2 regions of the Streptomyces sp. WAC00040 genome follow, and region 1 is predicted to be linked to the other one. Evidence: riboswitches for the same ligand, from Rfam matches in the RefSeq annotation. Region 1 holds a riboswitch; the other holds the start of a gene.
What was found. Region 1 has a riboswitch for glycine ahead of gcvT (glycine cleavage system aminomethyltransferase GcvT). Riboswitches for the same ligand answer to the same signal wherever they lie in the genome.
Positions count from the first base shown of each region.

Region 2: another riboswitch for glycine. It lies ahead of gcvP (aminomethyl-transferring glycine dehydrogenase); the one in region 1 lies ahead of gcvT (glycine cleavage system aminomethyltransferase GcvT).

Region 1 is NZ_JAKQZE010000001.1:3,342,807-3,347,910, forward strand. Features, by position in the region: gene MDN94_RS15535 (L-serine ammonia-lyase) at 1-318, opposite strand, end outside; gene glyA (serine hydroxymethyltransferase) at 514-1,773, opposite strand; gene gcvH (glycine cleavage system protein GcvH) at 1,796-2,170, opposite strand; gene gcvT (glycine cleavage system aminomethyltransferase GcvT) at 2,250-3,365, opposite strand; glycine riboswitch at 3,514-3,610, opposite strand; gene MDN94_RS15555 (AAA family ATPase) at 3,818-4,432, shown strand; gene MDN94_RS15560 (enhanced serine sensitivity protein SseB) at 5,058-5,104, shown strand, end outside.
Region 2 is NZ_JAKQZE010000003.1:576,436-581,539, reverse strand. Features, by position in the region: gene MDN94_RS28110 (MerR family transcriptional regulator) at 1-223, shown strand, start outside; gene MDN94_RS28105 (DNA polymerase IV) at 273-1,922, shown strand; gene MDN94_RS28100 (PRC-barrel domain-containing protein) at 2,022-2,405, opposite strand; glycine riboswitch at 2,520-2,617, shown strand; gene gcvP (aminomethyl-transferring glycine dehydrogenase) at 2,798-5,104, shown strand, end outside.

The DNA of each region.
Region 1 (5,104 bases):
GTCGATCTCGTGGGCGCCGAGCAGGTTGATCCGCCCGTTCGTCCTGATCCGCTCGACCTGCGCGTCGGCGCTCTCGACGTCGACCGTCCGCGGAGAGTTGCCCTCCAGGCCCAGCAGGACGGCCTTGGGAGTGCCGTGGCCGTGCCCGGTCGCACCCAGCGAGCCGAACAGCTCGGCCCGTATCGCCGCGGTGTGGGCGAGCAGGCCCTCGTTCTTCAGGCGCCGGGCGAACATCCGGGCGGCGCGCATCGGGCCCACCGTGTGGGAGCTGGACGGGCCGATGCCGATCGAGAACAGGTCGAAGACCGAGATGGCCACGGGAAACTCCTTGTGGGGTGGTAGACGCCGTTGTCTGCCGTGTAGTGCAGCGGCGCGCAGCGCCTCGTATACGGGTGGCGTTGGGCGCGGAGGCATTGCGGGTGCGTGGTGCTTACGTGGTGCGGGGCACCGCGCGCACGGTCCAGTGTGCGCGGTGCCCCTTTTGTTTTGTCCGGGTCCGTTACGGGAGATCCGTCACAGACCAGGGTAGAGCGGGTGCTTCTCGGCCAGGGCCGTCACGCGGGCGCGCAGCGCCGGCACGTCGTACGACGGCTTCAGGGCCTCGGCGATGATGTCCGCGACCTCACGGAAGTCCTCGTCCTGGAAGCCGCGGGTGGCCAGCGCCGGGGTGCCGATCCGCAGACCCGAGGTGACCATCGGCGGCCGCGGGTCGTTCGGGATGGCGTTGCGGTTGACCGTGATGCCGACCTCGTGGAGGCGGTCCTCGGCCTGCTGACCGTCCAACTGCGAGTTGCGCAGGTCCACCAGGACCAGGTGCACGTCCGTGCCGCCGGACAGCACGGAGACGCCGTGCTCGGTCACGTCGGCCTGGACCAGACGCTCGGCGAGGATGCGGGCGCCGTCCAGCGTGCGCTGCTGGCGCTCCTTGAAGTCCTCGGAGGCGGCGACCTTGAAGGAGACCGCCTTCGCCGCGATGACGTGCTCCAGGGGGCCGCCCTGCTGGCCGGGGAAGACCGCGGAGTTGATCTTCTTGGCGAGCTCGGCGGTGGACAGGATCACGCCGCCGCGCGGACCGCCGAGGGTCTTGTGCGTGGTCGTGGTGACGACGTGGGCGTGCGGCACCGGGTTGGGGTGCAGACCCGCGGCCACCAGGCCGGCGAAGTGCGCCATGTCGACCATCAGGTAGGCGCCGACCTCGTCGGCGATCCTCCGGAAGGCCGCGAAGTCCAGCTGGCGCGGGTACGCGGACCAGCCGGCGACGATCAGCTTCGGCTTGGACTCCTTGGCGAGGCGCTCGACCTCGGCCATGTCGACCTGGCCGGTGGCGTCGTCCACGTGGTAGGCGACCACGTTGTAGAGCTTGCCGGAGAAGTTGATCTTCATGCCGTGGGTCAGGTGACCGCCGTGGGCCAGGTTCAGGCCCATGATCGTGTCGCCCGGCTTCAGCAGCGCGAACATCGCGGCCGCGTTCGCCTGCGCGCCCGAGTGGGGCTGCACATTGGCGTGCTCGGCGCCGAACAGCGCCTTGATGCGGTCGATGGCGATCTGCTCGACCACGTCGACGTGCTCGCAGCCGCCGTAGTAGCGGCGGCCCGGGTAGCCCTCGGCGTACTTGTTCGTGAGGACGGAGCCCTGTGCCTCCATGACCGCGACCGGAGCGAAGTTCTCCGAGGCGATCATCTCGAGGGTGGACTGCTGACGGTGGAGCTCGGCGTCGACAGCGGCGGCGACATCCGGGTCCAGCTCGTGGAGAGGGGTGTTGAGAAGCGACATCACTCGGTCCCTAAGGTTTTGGTCAGCCGGCGAAATCGGTGTACTCGTCCGCGGAGAGCAGGTCCTTCGGCTCTTCGCTCACGCGTACCTTGAAGAGCCAACCGCCCTCGAACGGGGCGGAGTTCACCAGGGACGGGTCGTTGACGACGTCCTCGTTGGCCTCGGTGACCTCACCGCTGACCGGGGAGTACAGGTCGCTGACCGACTTGGTGGACTCCAGCTCGCCGCAGGTCTCGCCCGCGGTCACCGTGTCACCGACCTCGGGGAGCTGGACGTACACCACGTCGCCGAGCGCGTTGGCCGCGTGCTCCGTGATGCCGACCGTCGACACGCCGTCCTCGGCGGCCGACAGCCACTCGTGCTCCTTGCTGTAGCGCAGCTGCTGGGGGTTGCTCATGACCTGAATTCTCCTGTACGCGGGGGAGTGCTGGTGAACGGGGACAGGGTGCGGACGATCACTTCCGGCACCCGGAGGATCACTTCTGGCGCTTGTAGAACGGCAGCGCCACGACCTCGTACGGCTCGTGGGTGCCCCGGATGTCGACGCCGACCCCCGAAGTGCCCGACGCGGCGTGGGCCGCGTCCACGTATGCCATGGCGATCGGCTTGCCGAGGGTGGGGCTGGGGGCGCCCGAGGTGACCTCGCCGATCACCATGCCCTCCGCCACGACCGGCATACCGGCACGGGGGACCCGGCGGCCCTCCGCGATCAGCCCGACGAGCTTGCGCGGCGGCGCGGACTCGGCACGCTCCGCGGCGGCCGTGAGCGCCGCACGGCCGACGAAGTCGCCTTCCTTCTCGAACTTCACCACCCGGCCGAGGCCCGCGTCGAACGGGGTGAGCGCCGTGGTCAGCTCGTGCCCGTACAGCGGCATGCCCGCCTCCAGGCGCAACGTGTCACGGCAGGACAGGCCGCACGGGATCAGACCGGCGGGCGCGCCCGCGTCGGTCAGCGCCTGCCAGAGCTTCTCGGCGTGCTGCGGCTCGACGAACAGCTCGAAGCCGTCCTCGCCGGTGTAGCCGGTGCGGGCGATCAGCGCCGGGACGCCGGCCACGGTGCCCGGCAGGCCCGCGTAGTACTTCAGGCCGTCCAGGTCCGCGTCGGTCAGGGACTTCAGGATGCCGGGGGACTCCGGTCCCTGGACCGCGATCAGCGCGTACGCGTCACGGTCGTCACGGACGGTGGCGTCGAAGCCCCCGGCGCGCTCGGTGAGGGCGTCGAGCACGATCTGGGCGTTGCCGGCGTTGGCGACGACCATGTACTCGTCCTCGCCGAGGCGGTAGACGATCAGGTCGTCGACGATGCCGCCGTCCTCCTGGCAGATCATCGTGTAGCGGGCGCGGCCGAGGCCGACGGTGCCGATGTTGCCGACCAGCGCGTAGTTCAGCAGGTCGACGGCCTGCGGACCGGTGACGGTGATCTCACCCATGTGGGACAGGTCGAACAGCCCGGCCTTGGTACGGACGGCGTTGTGCTCGTCACGCTCGCTGCCGTACCGCAGGGGCATGTCCCAGCCGGCGAAATCGGTCATGGTCGCGCCCAGCGACCTGTGCAGGGCGTCGAGTGCGGTCAGACGGGGGGCGTTGCTCATAGGTGTGGCTCCCAGGGCATGGCTGCGAGGACAATCCTCCCCATCTGTCATCGGAACCTGAGAGGTTCGCCCCGACTACGCGTACGGGTAGTCGTGACTTGCACCTTGGGTGGAGCCACTCGAATGCGGCTCGCTTTTCAGATCTGCCTCATCACACGCGGTACGGGGCCTGAGAGATTCAAGGGAGGAACTTGCTCCTTCGGCGCCCGCCACAGAGGTGGCAGGGACTCTCCCGCGTGGATTCAAGCGGCCGGTATGGAGTTTGCGCGCACATCATTGCACGCATCGGGGAAGAGTGGAGCGTGAGGCCGCCCTGAAAACACTTGAGCCGTATTACCAATTCTTTACACTTCATGGGCAAGGGTGTGGCATGACCCGACACGGGGAGGGGGACGACGTTGCAGCCGACCGGTGCATACGCCACGACCACGGGGGTGCCCGCGCCACCGGGCATGTCCGCCGTCCCGTCCCGGGCCGGAGCGGCCACGACCGCCCTGCCCGTCCTGCGCGACCTGCGGCAGCGGGCCGGGCGCAGCCCGCACAGCCTGATCTTCGCCGCCGGTGACGTGGTGGTCGTCTCCGGCCTCCCCGGCAGCGGCAAGTCCACGCTGATCCGGCGCGCGGCGAGCGGCCTCGGCATCGACTCGCAGGACACGCGGGACCGCTGGGACGCCCGTGCGCCCCGCTTCCTGCCGTACGCGATCTACCGCCCGCTGGTTCGGCTCGCCCACTACGCCGGACTGCGGCGCGCCCTCCGCTCCGGCGCGAGCGTCGTCGTGCACGACTGCGGCACGCAGGCATGGGTGCGGCGCTGGCTCGCCCGTGCGACACGGCGGCGCGGCACGTCCCTCCACCTGGTGCTGCTGGATGTGACACCCCAGGTCGCGCGCGCGGGCCAGCGCGAGCGGGGCCGCGGCGTCTCGGGCTACGCCTTCGCCCGCCACCGCCGGGCCGTCTCCCGCCTGGTCACCGAAGCGGAGGCGGGCCGCCTGCCGTCCGGCTGCGCCTCGGCGGTCCTCCTGGACCGCGAGGCAGCGGGGACGCTGGGGCGACTGGGCTTCGGATAACGGCCGCTCCACGTCCGCTGCGCGAGCCCTGTTCCCGCCCCGCCGCGGCCGGACCCCCGGAGGTGCTGCACCGCGCGCCCGCGCGGTGCCCTCTATCTGCTCTCCACGGCCCGCCGGCCGTGAAGGGTGCGCCCGAACGGGTGATTTCGCTCCACGAAATCGGCCGGGTCGGCGGCGCTCGCCTGCGTCGGCTGCGCCAGGGTCGGACTCCGTTGATGGGGTAGTCCGGGCCTCGTCGGTTGCGCCGGCCTGCCTCGGCTGCGCCAGGTGTAGGACTCCGCTGATTCGCAGCCGTGCCTGCGGCGGCCGAGCTCTTCGCCGGCCAGGTTCCGGACCCGCCGGCGGCGGCCCGAGCCCGCGTCGACGGCTCAGGCCTCCGCGGACGGAGGCAATTCCAGCCTCGCCGGCGTTGGAGGCGCGGGGGTCCGGTGGGGGCCCCACGCCGCCAGGCGGAGGGAGGAGCCCCCGCAAGCACCGCGCCGAGCACGGTGGCGGGTCCGGGCGGAGCCCGTTCGGGAAGGGGTGGCGTGGGGAAACGCTCCGCGCAGCGGACACCCCCCGGCGCTAGGGTCGTCGCGCACGACCACGCACCGCCCACTGCTGGGGCCCGCACGAAGGACACCGCATGGACATACCCCGCACCGGCTGGCCCGGCAACGAGCTCGAAGAGGT
Region 2 (5,104 bases), on a different contig from region 1:
GAGCGACGGCGCGACGGTGTACGAGTGCTCCTCGCCCGACGAGGTGGTCGGCCTCCTCCAGGGCGGTCAGGGCGTCTTCGGGATCGCCGTGGGCGTCGTGTGGCGGGACGTCGAGACGGCACTGTCGCAGCTGCACGGCGAGCGGATCGACACGGGGGAGACCCTGGTGGGCCACAACCCCGCGGACGAGTTGGCCAGACGCAGACGCGACCGGGCCGTCTGACGGCGCTCGCCGCTCCGCGTTGTCAGTGCTGTGGGGGAGCATCGGACATGTGAGAACCGCGCCGACGATCCTGCATCTCGACATGGATGCCTTCTTCGCCGCCGCCGAGCAGGCGGCGAAGCCGTCGTTGCGCGGAAAGCCGGTGATCGTCGGTGGACTCGGTCCTCGGGGTGTGGTGGCCACGGCCTCCTACGAGGCCCGGCGTTTCGGCGTGCATTCGGCGATGCCGATGGCGCAGGCCCGACGGCTCGCACCGAACGCGGCCTGTCTCGTACCACGCTTCTCGCTGTACCGCTCGGTGAGCGAGCAGGTCATGGAGCTGCTGGGGCGGCTGTCGCCGCTCGTGGAACCGCTGAGCCTCGATGAGGCATTCGTGGACCTGGAGGCCGGTGGCGCGGCGCATGACGCCCCGTCCGCCCGTGCGACGGGGGAGCGGCTGCGTGCCGACATCCGGGCCGTCACGGGACTCACCGGGTCGGTCGGGCTGGCCGGCTCCAAGATGATCGCCAAGATCGCTTCCGAGCAGGCAAAGCCGGACGGTCTGGTGCTGATCGACCCCGGCACCGAGCGTGAGCTGCTCGGGCCGATGCCCGTCCGGACCCTGCCCGGTGTCGGGCCGGCGACCGGGGAGCACCTGCGGCGGGCGGGCATGACCACCGTCGCGGACCTCGCGGAGGCGGGCGAGGACGAGCTCGTACGGCTGCTCGGCAGGGCGCACGGGGCATCGCTGTTCCGGATGGCGCTGGGGCACGACGACCGGCCCGTGGTGGCTGAGAGGGACGCGAAGTCGGTGTCCGTCGAGGACACCTTCGACGTCGACCTGCACGACCGGGTGCGGGTCCGGCTCGAGGTGGACCGGCTTGCCGAGCGGTGCGTGCAGCGGCTCCGCGGCAGCGGCCACTCCGGCCGGACCATCGTGCTGAAGGTCCGCCGGTACGACTTCTCGACCCTGACGCGGTCGGAGACGCTGCGCGGGCCGACGGACGACCCCACAGTGGTGCGGGAGGCGGCCGGCAGGCTGCTGGAGTCGGTGGACACCACCGGCGGCGTACGGCTGCTCGGCGTGGGCGTGACGGGGCTCGCGGACTACACCCAGGAGGACCTGTTCGCGCAGGCCGCGGCGGAGGCGGAGGCGGAGGCCGGGGCCGAGGCGGCCGAACCGGACGAGGGTGCCCCCACGGCCCCGGAGGGCGCACCCGCCGGGGCGGGTGAATCGCACCGTACCGAGCCCGGCCGGCCAGACCCGGCCGAGCGGCGCTGGGCTGCCGGACAGGACGTGCGCCATGCGACGTACGGGCCGGGCTGGGTCCAGGGGAGCGGCGTCGGCAGGGTCACCGTGCGGTTCGAGGAGCCTTGGTCGGCGCCTGGCAGGGTCCGGACCTTCCGGGTGGACGACGAGGACCTCGAGGCCGCGGACCCACTGCCGCTGGTACGGCCCGCCGGGCAGGCGGAGCCGCCGCAGGCCGCGGCCGGCGGGGAGGCTGATCCGGCTGCGACCCCGGGCGAGGAGGCGGGGAGAACGCCGGGGGCTTCCCGGCCCGCCACCGGCTCCGGGACATCCATGGAACCGGCGCCACCGGGGGCCTCAGCGGCTTCCCCCGAAGGGGCGACGCCACAGTCCTCGCCGGCAGGCGGCACCGAGGCGCCGGAGCCACCGGTCATGCCTCGGGCGCCTGTCCCGGACCGGAGTCAGGGCTGACCGGGCTGACCGGGCGCGGCAGGGGAGAGGCGACCCAACGGCGGTGAGCAGAGAGCCCGGCCGTGCGGCCGAGCCCGGGTGAAGCCGACGTGCGGGCGGTCAGTCCTCCTGACCCGCGACCCGGCCGAAGGACCGATCGCCGGAGGCGGGCGCCGGCGCGGGAGGCGGACCGGAGAGGTCGAGCCCGTAGTGGTGGTAGAGCTGGAGTTCCTGCTCGGGCGACAGATGGCGGCCCACTCCGAAGTCGGGCGCGTCCTTGATCAGCGCGCGTTCGTAGGGAACGTGCAGCGCGTTGTCGACGAGCTCGCTCGGCTCGAGAGGGACGAAGGCGTCGCGGCTGAAGAGGCCTGTGCGCACGGCCGCCCACTCGGGCACGCCCGTGGCGTCGTCCAGGTACACCTCGTCAACGGTTCCGATCTTGTTGCCGTTGCGGTCGAACGCCTTGCGGCCGATCAGGCTGCGCGGATCGATGTCGGTCTGCACGGTCCCTCCAAAAGGTCGCAGCTGCTCTCCAACGACTACAGAAGTCCACATTGCGGGTGTCGGCCACTCGAGCGATCGTGCGGGATGCACGCTGGTACCCTGGCAAACGGCCGCTGACCCTGTGCGGGAGAGTCCTCCGAAGAGCAGTCCGGAGGCGCCGAAGGAGCAAATCCTCCCCGGAATCTCTCAGGCACCTGTACCGCACGGACGAGGTCACTCTGGAAAGCAGAGCGGGCGTCGGACGGCATCCGCTCTCACCGACGGTGAAAGCCGGGATGTCGCTCCGTGACGCCCGGTGAAGCTCTCAGGTCGAGATGACAGAGGGGGAGGCCGTCCGGGCATCCCTGCCGTGATGCCCCTCGCAGGTCGTGAAGACCAGGAGGCCTCCCACCATGACCGCCAACCGCATTCCGCTCTCCCAGCTGGAGCGAGGGATCCCGTTCGAGCAGCGGCACATCGGGCCCGACGCCGGTGCCCAGGCCAAGATGCTCGCCCATGTGGGCTACGGCTCCCTCGACGAGCTCACCGCCGCCGCCGTACCGGACGTCATCAAGAGCGCCGAGGCCCTTGACCTCCCTGACGCCCGCACCGAGGCGGACGTCCTCGCGGAGCTGCGCGCCCTGGCGGACCGCAACCAGGTGCTCGCCCCCATGATCGGCCTCGGCTACTACGGGACGTTCACGCCGCCGGTCATCCTGCGCAACGTCATGGAGAACCCGGCCTGGTACACGGCGTACACGCCGTACCAGCCGGAGATCTCGCAGGGGCGGCTCGAGGCGCTGCTCAACTTCCAGACCGTGGTCGCGGACCTGACCGGGCTGCCCACCTCGGGCGCCTCGCTCCTCGACGAGAGCACGGCCGCCGCGGAGGCCATGTCGCTGGCCCGCCGGGTGGGCAAGGTCAAGAACGGCGTCTTCCTGGTCGATGCGGACGTCCTGCCCCAGACCCTGGCCGTGATAGAGACGCGTGCCGAGCCCACCGGTGTCGAGGTCGTCACCGCCGACCTCAGCGAGGGGATCCCCGCCGAGATCGCCGAGCGCGGCGTGTTCGGTGTGCTGCTGCAGTACCCGGGCGCCTCCGGTGCCGTGCGTGACCTCAGGCCCGTGATCGAGCAGGCGCACGAGCTCGGCGCTGTTGTCACGGTCGCCGCGGACCTGCTGGCTCTGACGCTGCTCACCTCGCCCGGCGAGCTCGGCGCGGACATCGCGGTCGGCACCACCCAGCGCTTCGGTGTCCCGATGGGCTTCGGCGGACCGCACGCCGGCTACATGGCCGTCCGGGAGAAGTTCGCCCGCAGCCTCCCCGGCCGCCTCGTGGGCGTCTCCGTCGACGCCGACGGCAACAAGGCCTACCGGCTGGCGCTGCAGACCCGCGAGCAGCACATCCGCCGTGAGAAGGCCACGAGCAACATCTGCACCGCGCAGGTGCTGCTCGCCGTGATGGCGGGCATGTACGCGGTCTACCACGGCCCGGACGGGCTGCGTGCCATCGCCCGGCGCACCCACCGCTACGCCGCGATCCTCGCCGAAGGGCTGCGGGCCGGCGGCGTCGAACTGCTGCACGGCTCGTACTTCGACACCCTGACCGCCCGGGTGCCCGGCAGGGCCGCGGACGTGGTCGCCGCCGCCCGCGAGCGCGGCGTCAACCTGTACCTGGTGGACGCCGATCACGTCTCCCTCGCCTGCGACGAGACCACCGGCCGCGAGCAGTTGTCCGCCGTCTGGGCCGCCTTCGGCGTGGACGGCGACATCGACGCCTTGGACGCGTCCGGTGCGGACGCGCTGCCGGCCGCGCTGCTGCGCGACGACGAGTACCTGGCCCACCCCGTCTTCCACCAGTACCGGTCCGAGACCTCGATGCTGCGCTACCTGCGTCGGCTCGCCGACCGCGACTACGCGCTGGACCGCGGCATGATCCCGCTCGGCTCCTGCACCATGAAGCTGAACGCGACCACCGAGATGGAGCCGGTGACCTGGCCCGAGTTCGGCCAGATCCACCCCTTCGCCCCGGTGGAGCAGGCTCAGGGCTATCTGACCCTGATCCACGAGCTGGAGGAGCGCCTCGCCGAGGTGACCGGCTACGACAAGGTCTCCATCCAGCCCAACGCCGGGTCGCAGGGCGAGCTGGCCGGTCTGCTGGCCGTCCGCGCCTACCACCGCGCCAACGGGGACGCGGGCCGCACGGTCTGTCTGATTCCCTCCTCCGCGCACGGCACCAACGCGGCCAGCGCCGTAATGGCCGGCATGAAGGTCGTCGTGGTGAAGACCGCCGACGACGGCGAGATCGACGTCGAGGACCTGCGGGCCAAGATCGAGCAGTACCGCGACGAGCTGTCCGTGCTGATGATCACCTACCCGTCGACGCACGGTGTGTTCGAGGAGCACGTCGCCGACATCTGCGCCCAGGTGCACGATGCGGGCGGCCAGGTGTACGTCGACGGCGCCAACCTCAATGCCCTGGTGGGTCTCGCCAAGCCGGGCCGGTTCGGCGGCGACGTCTCGCACCTGAACCTGCACAAGACCTTCTGCATCCCGCACGGCGGCGGCGGTCCGGGCGTCGGCCCGGTCGGTGTGCGCTCCCACCTCGCGCCCTACCTGCCGAACCACCCGCTCCAGCCGGCGGCCGGCCCCCAGACGGGCGTAGGGCCGATCTCCGCGGCTCCCTGGGGCTCCGCGGGCATCCTGCCCATCTCGTGGGCG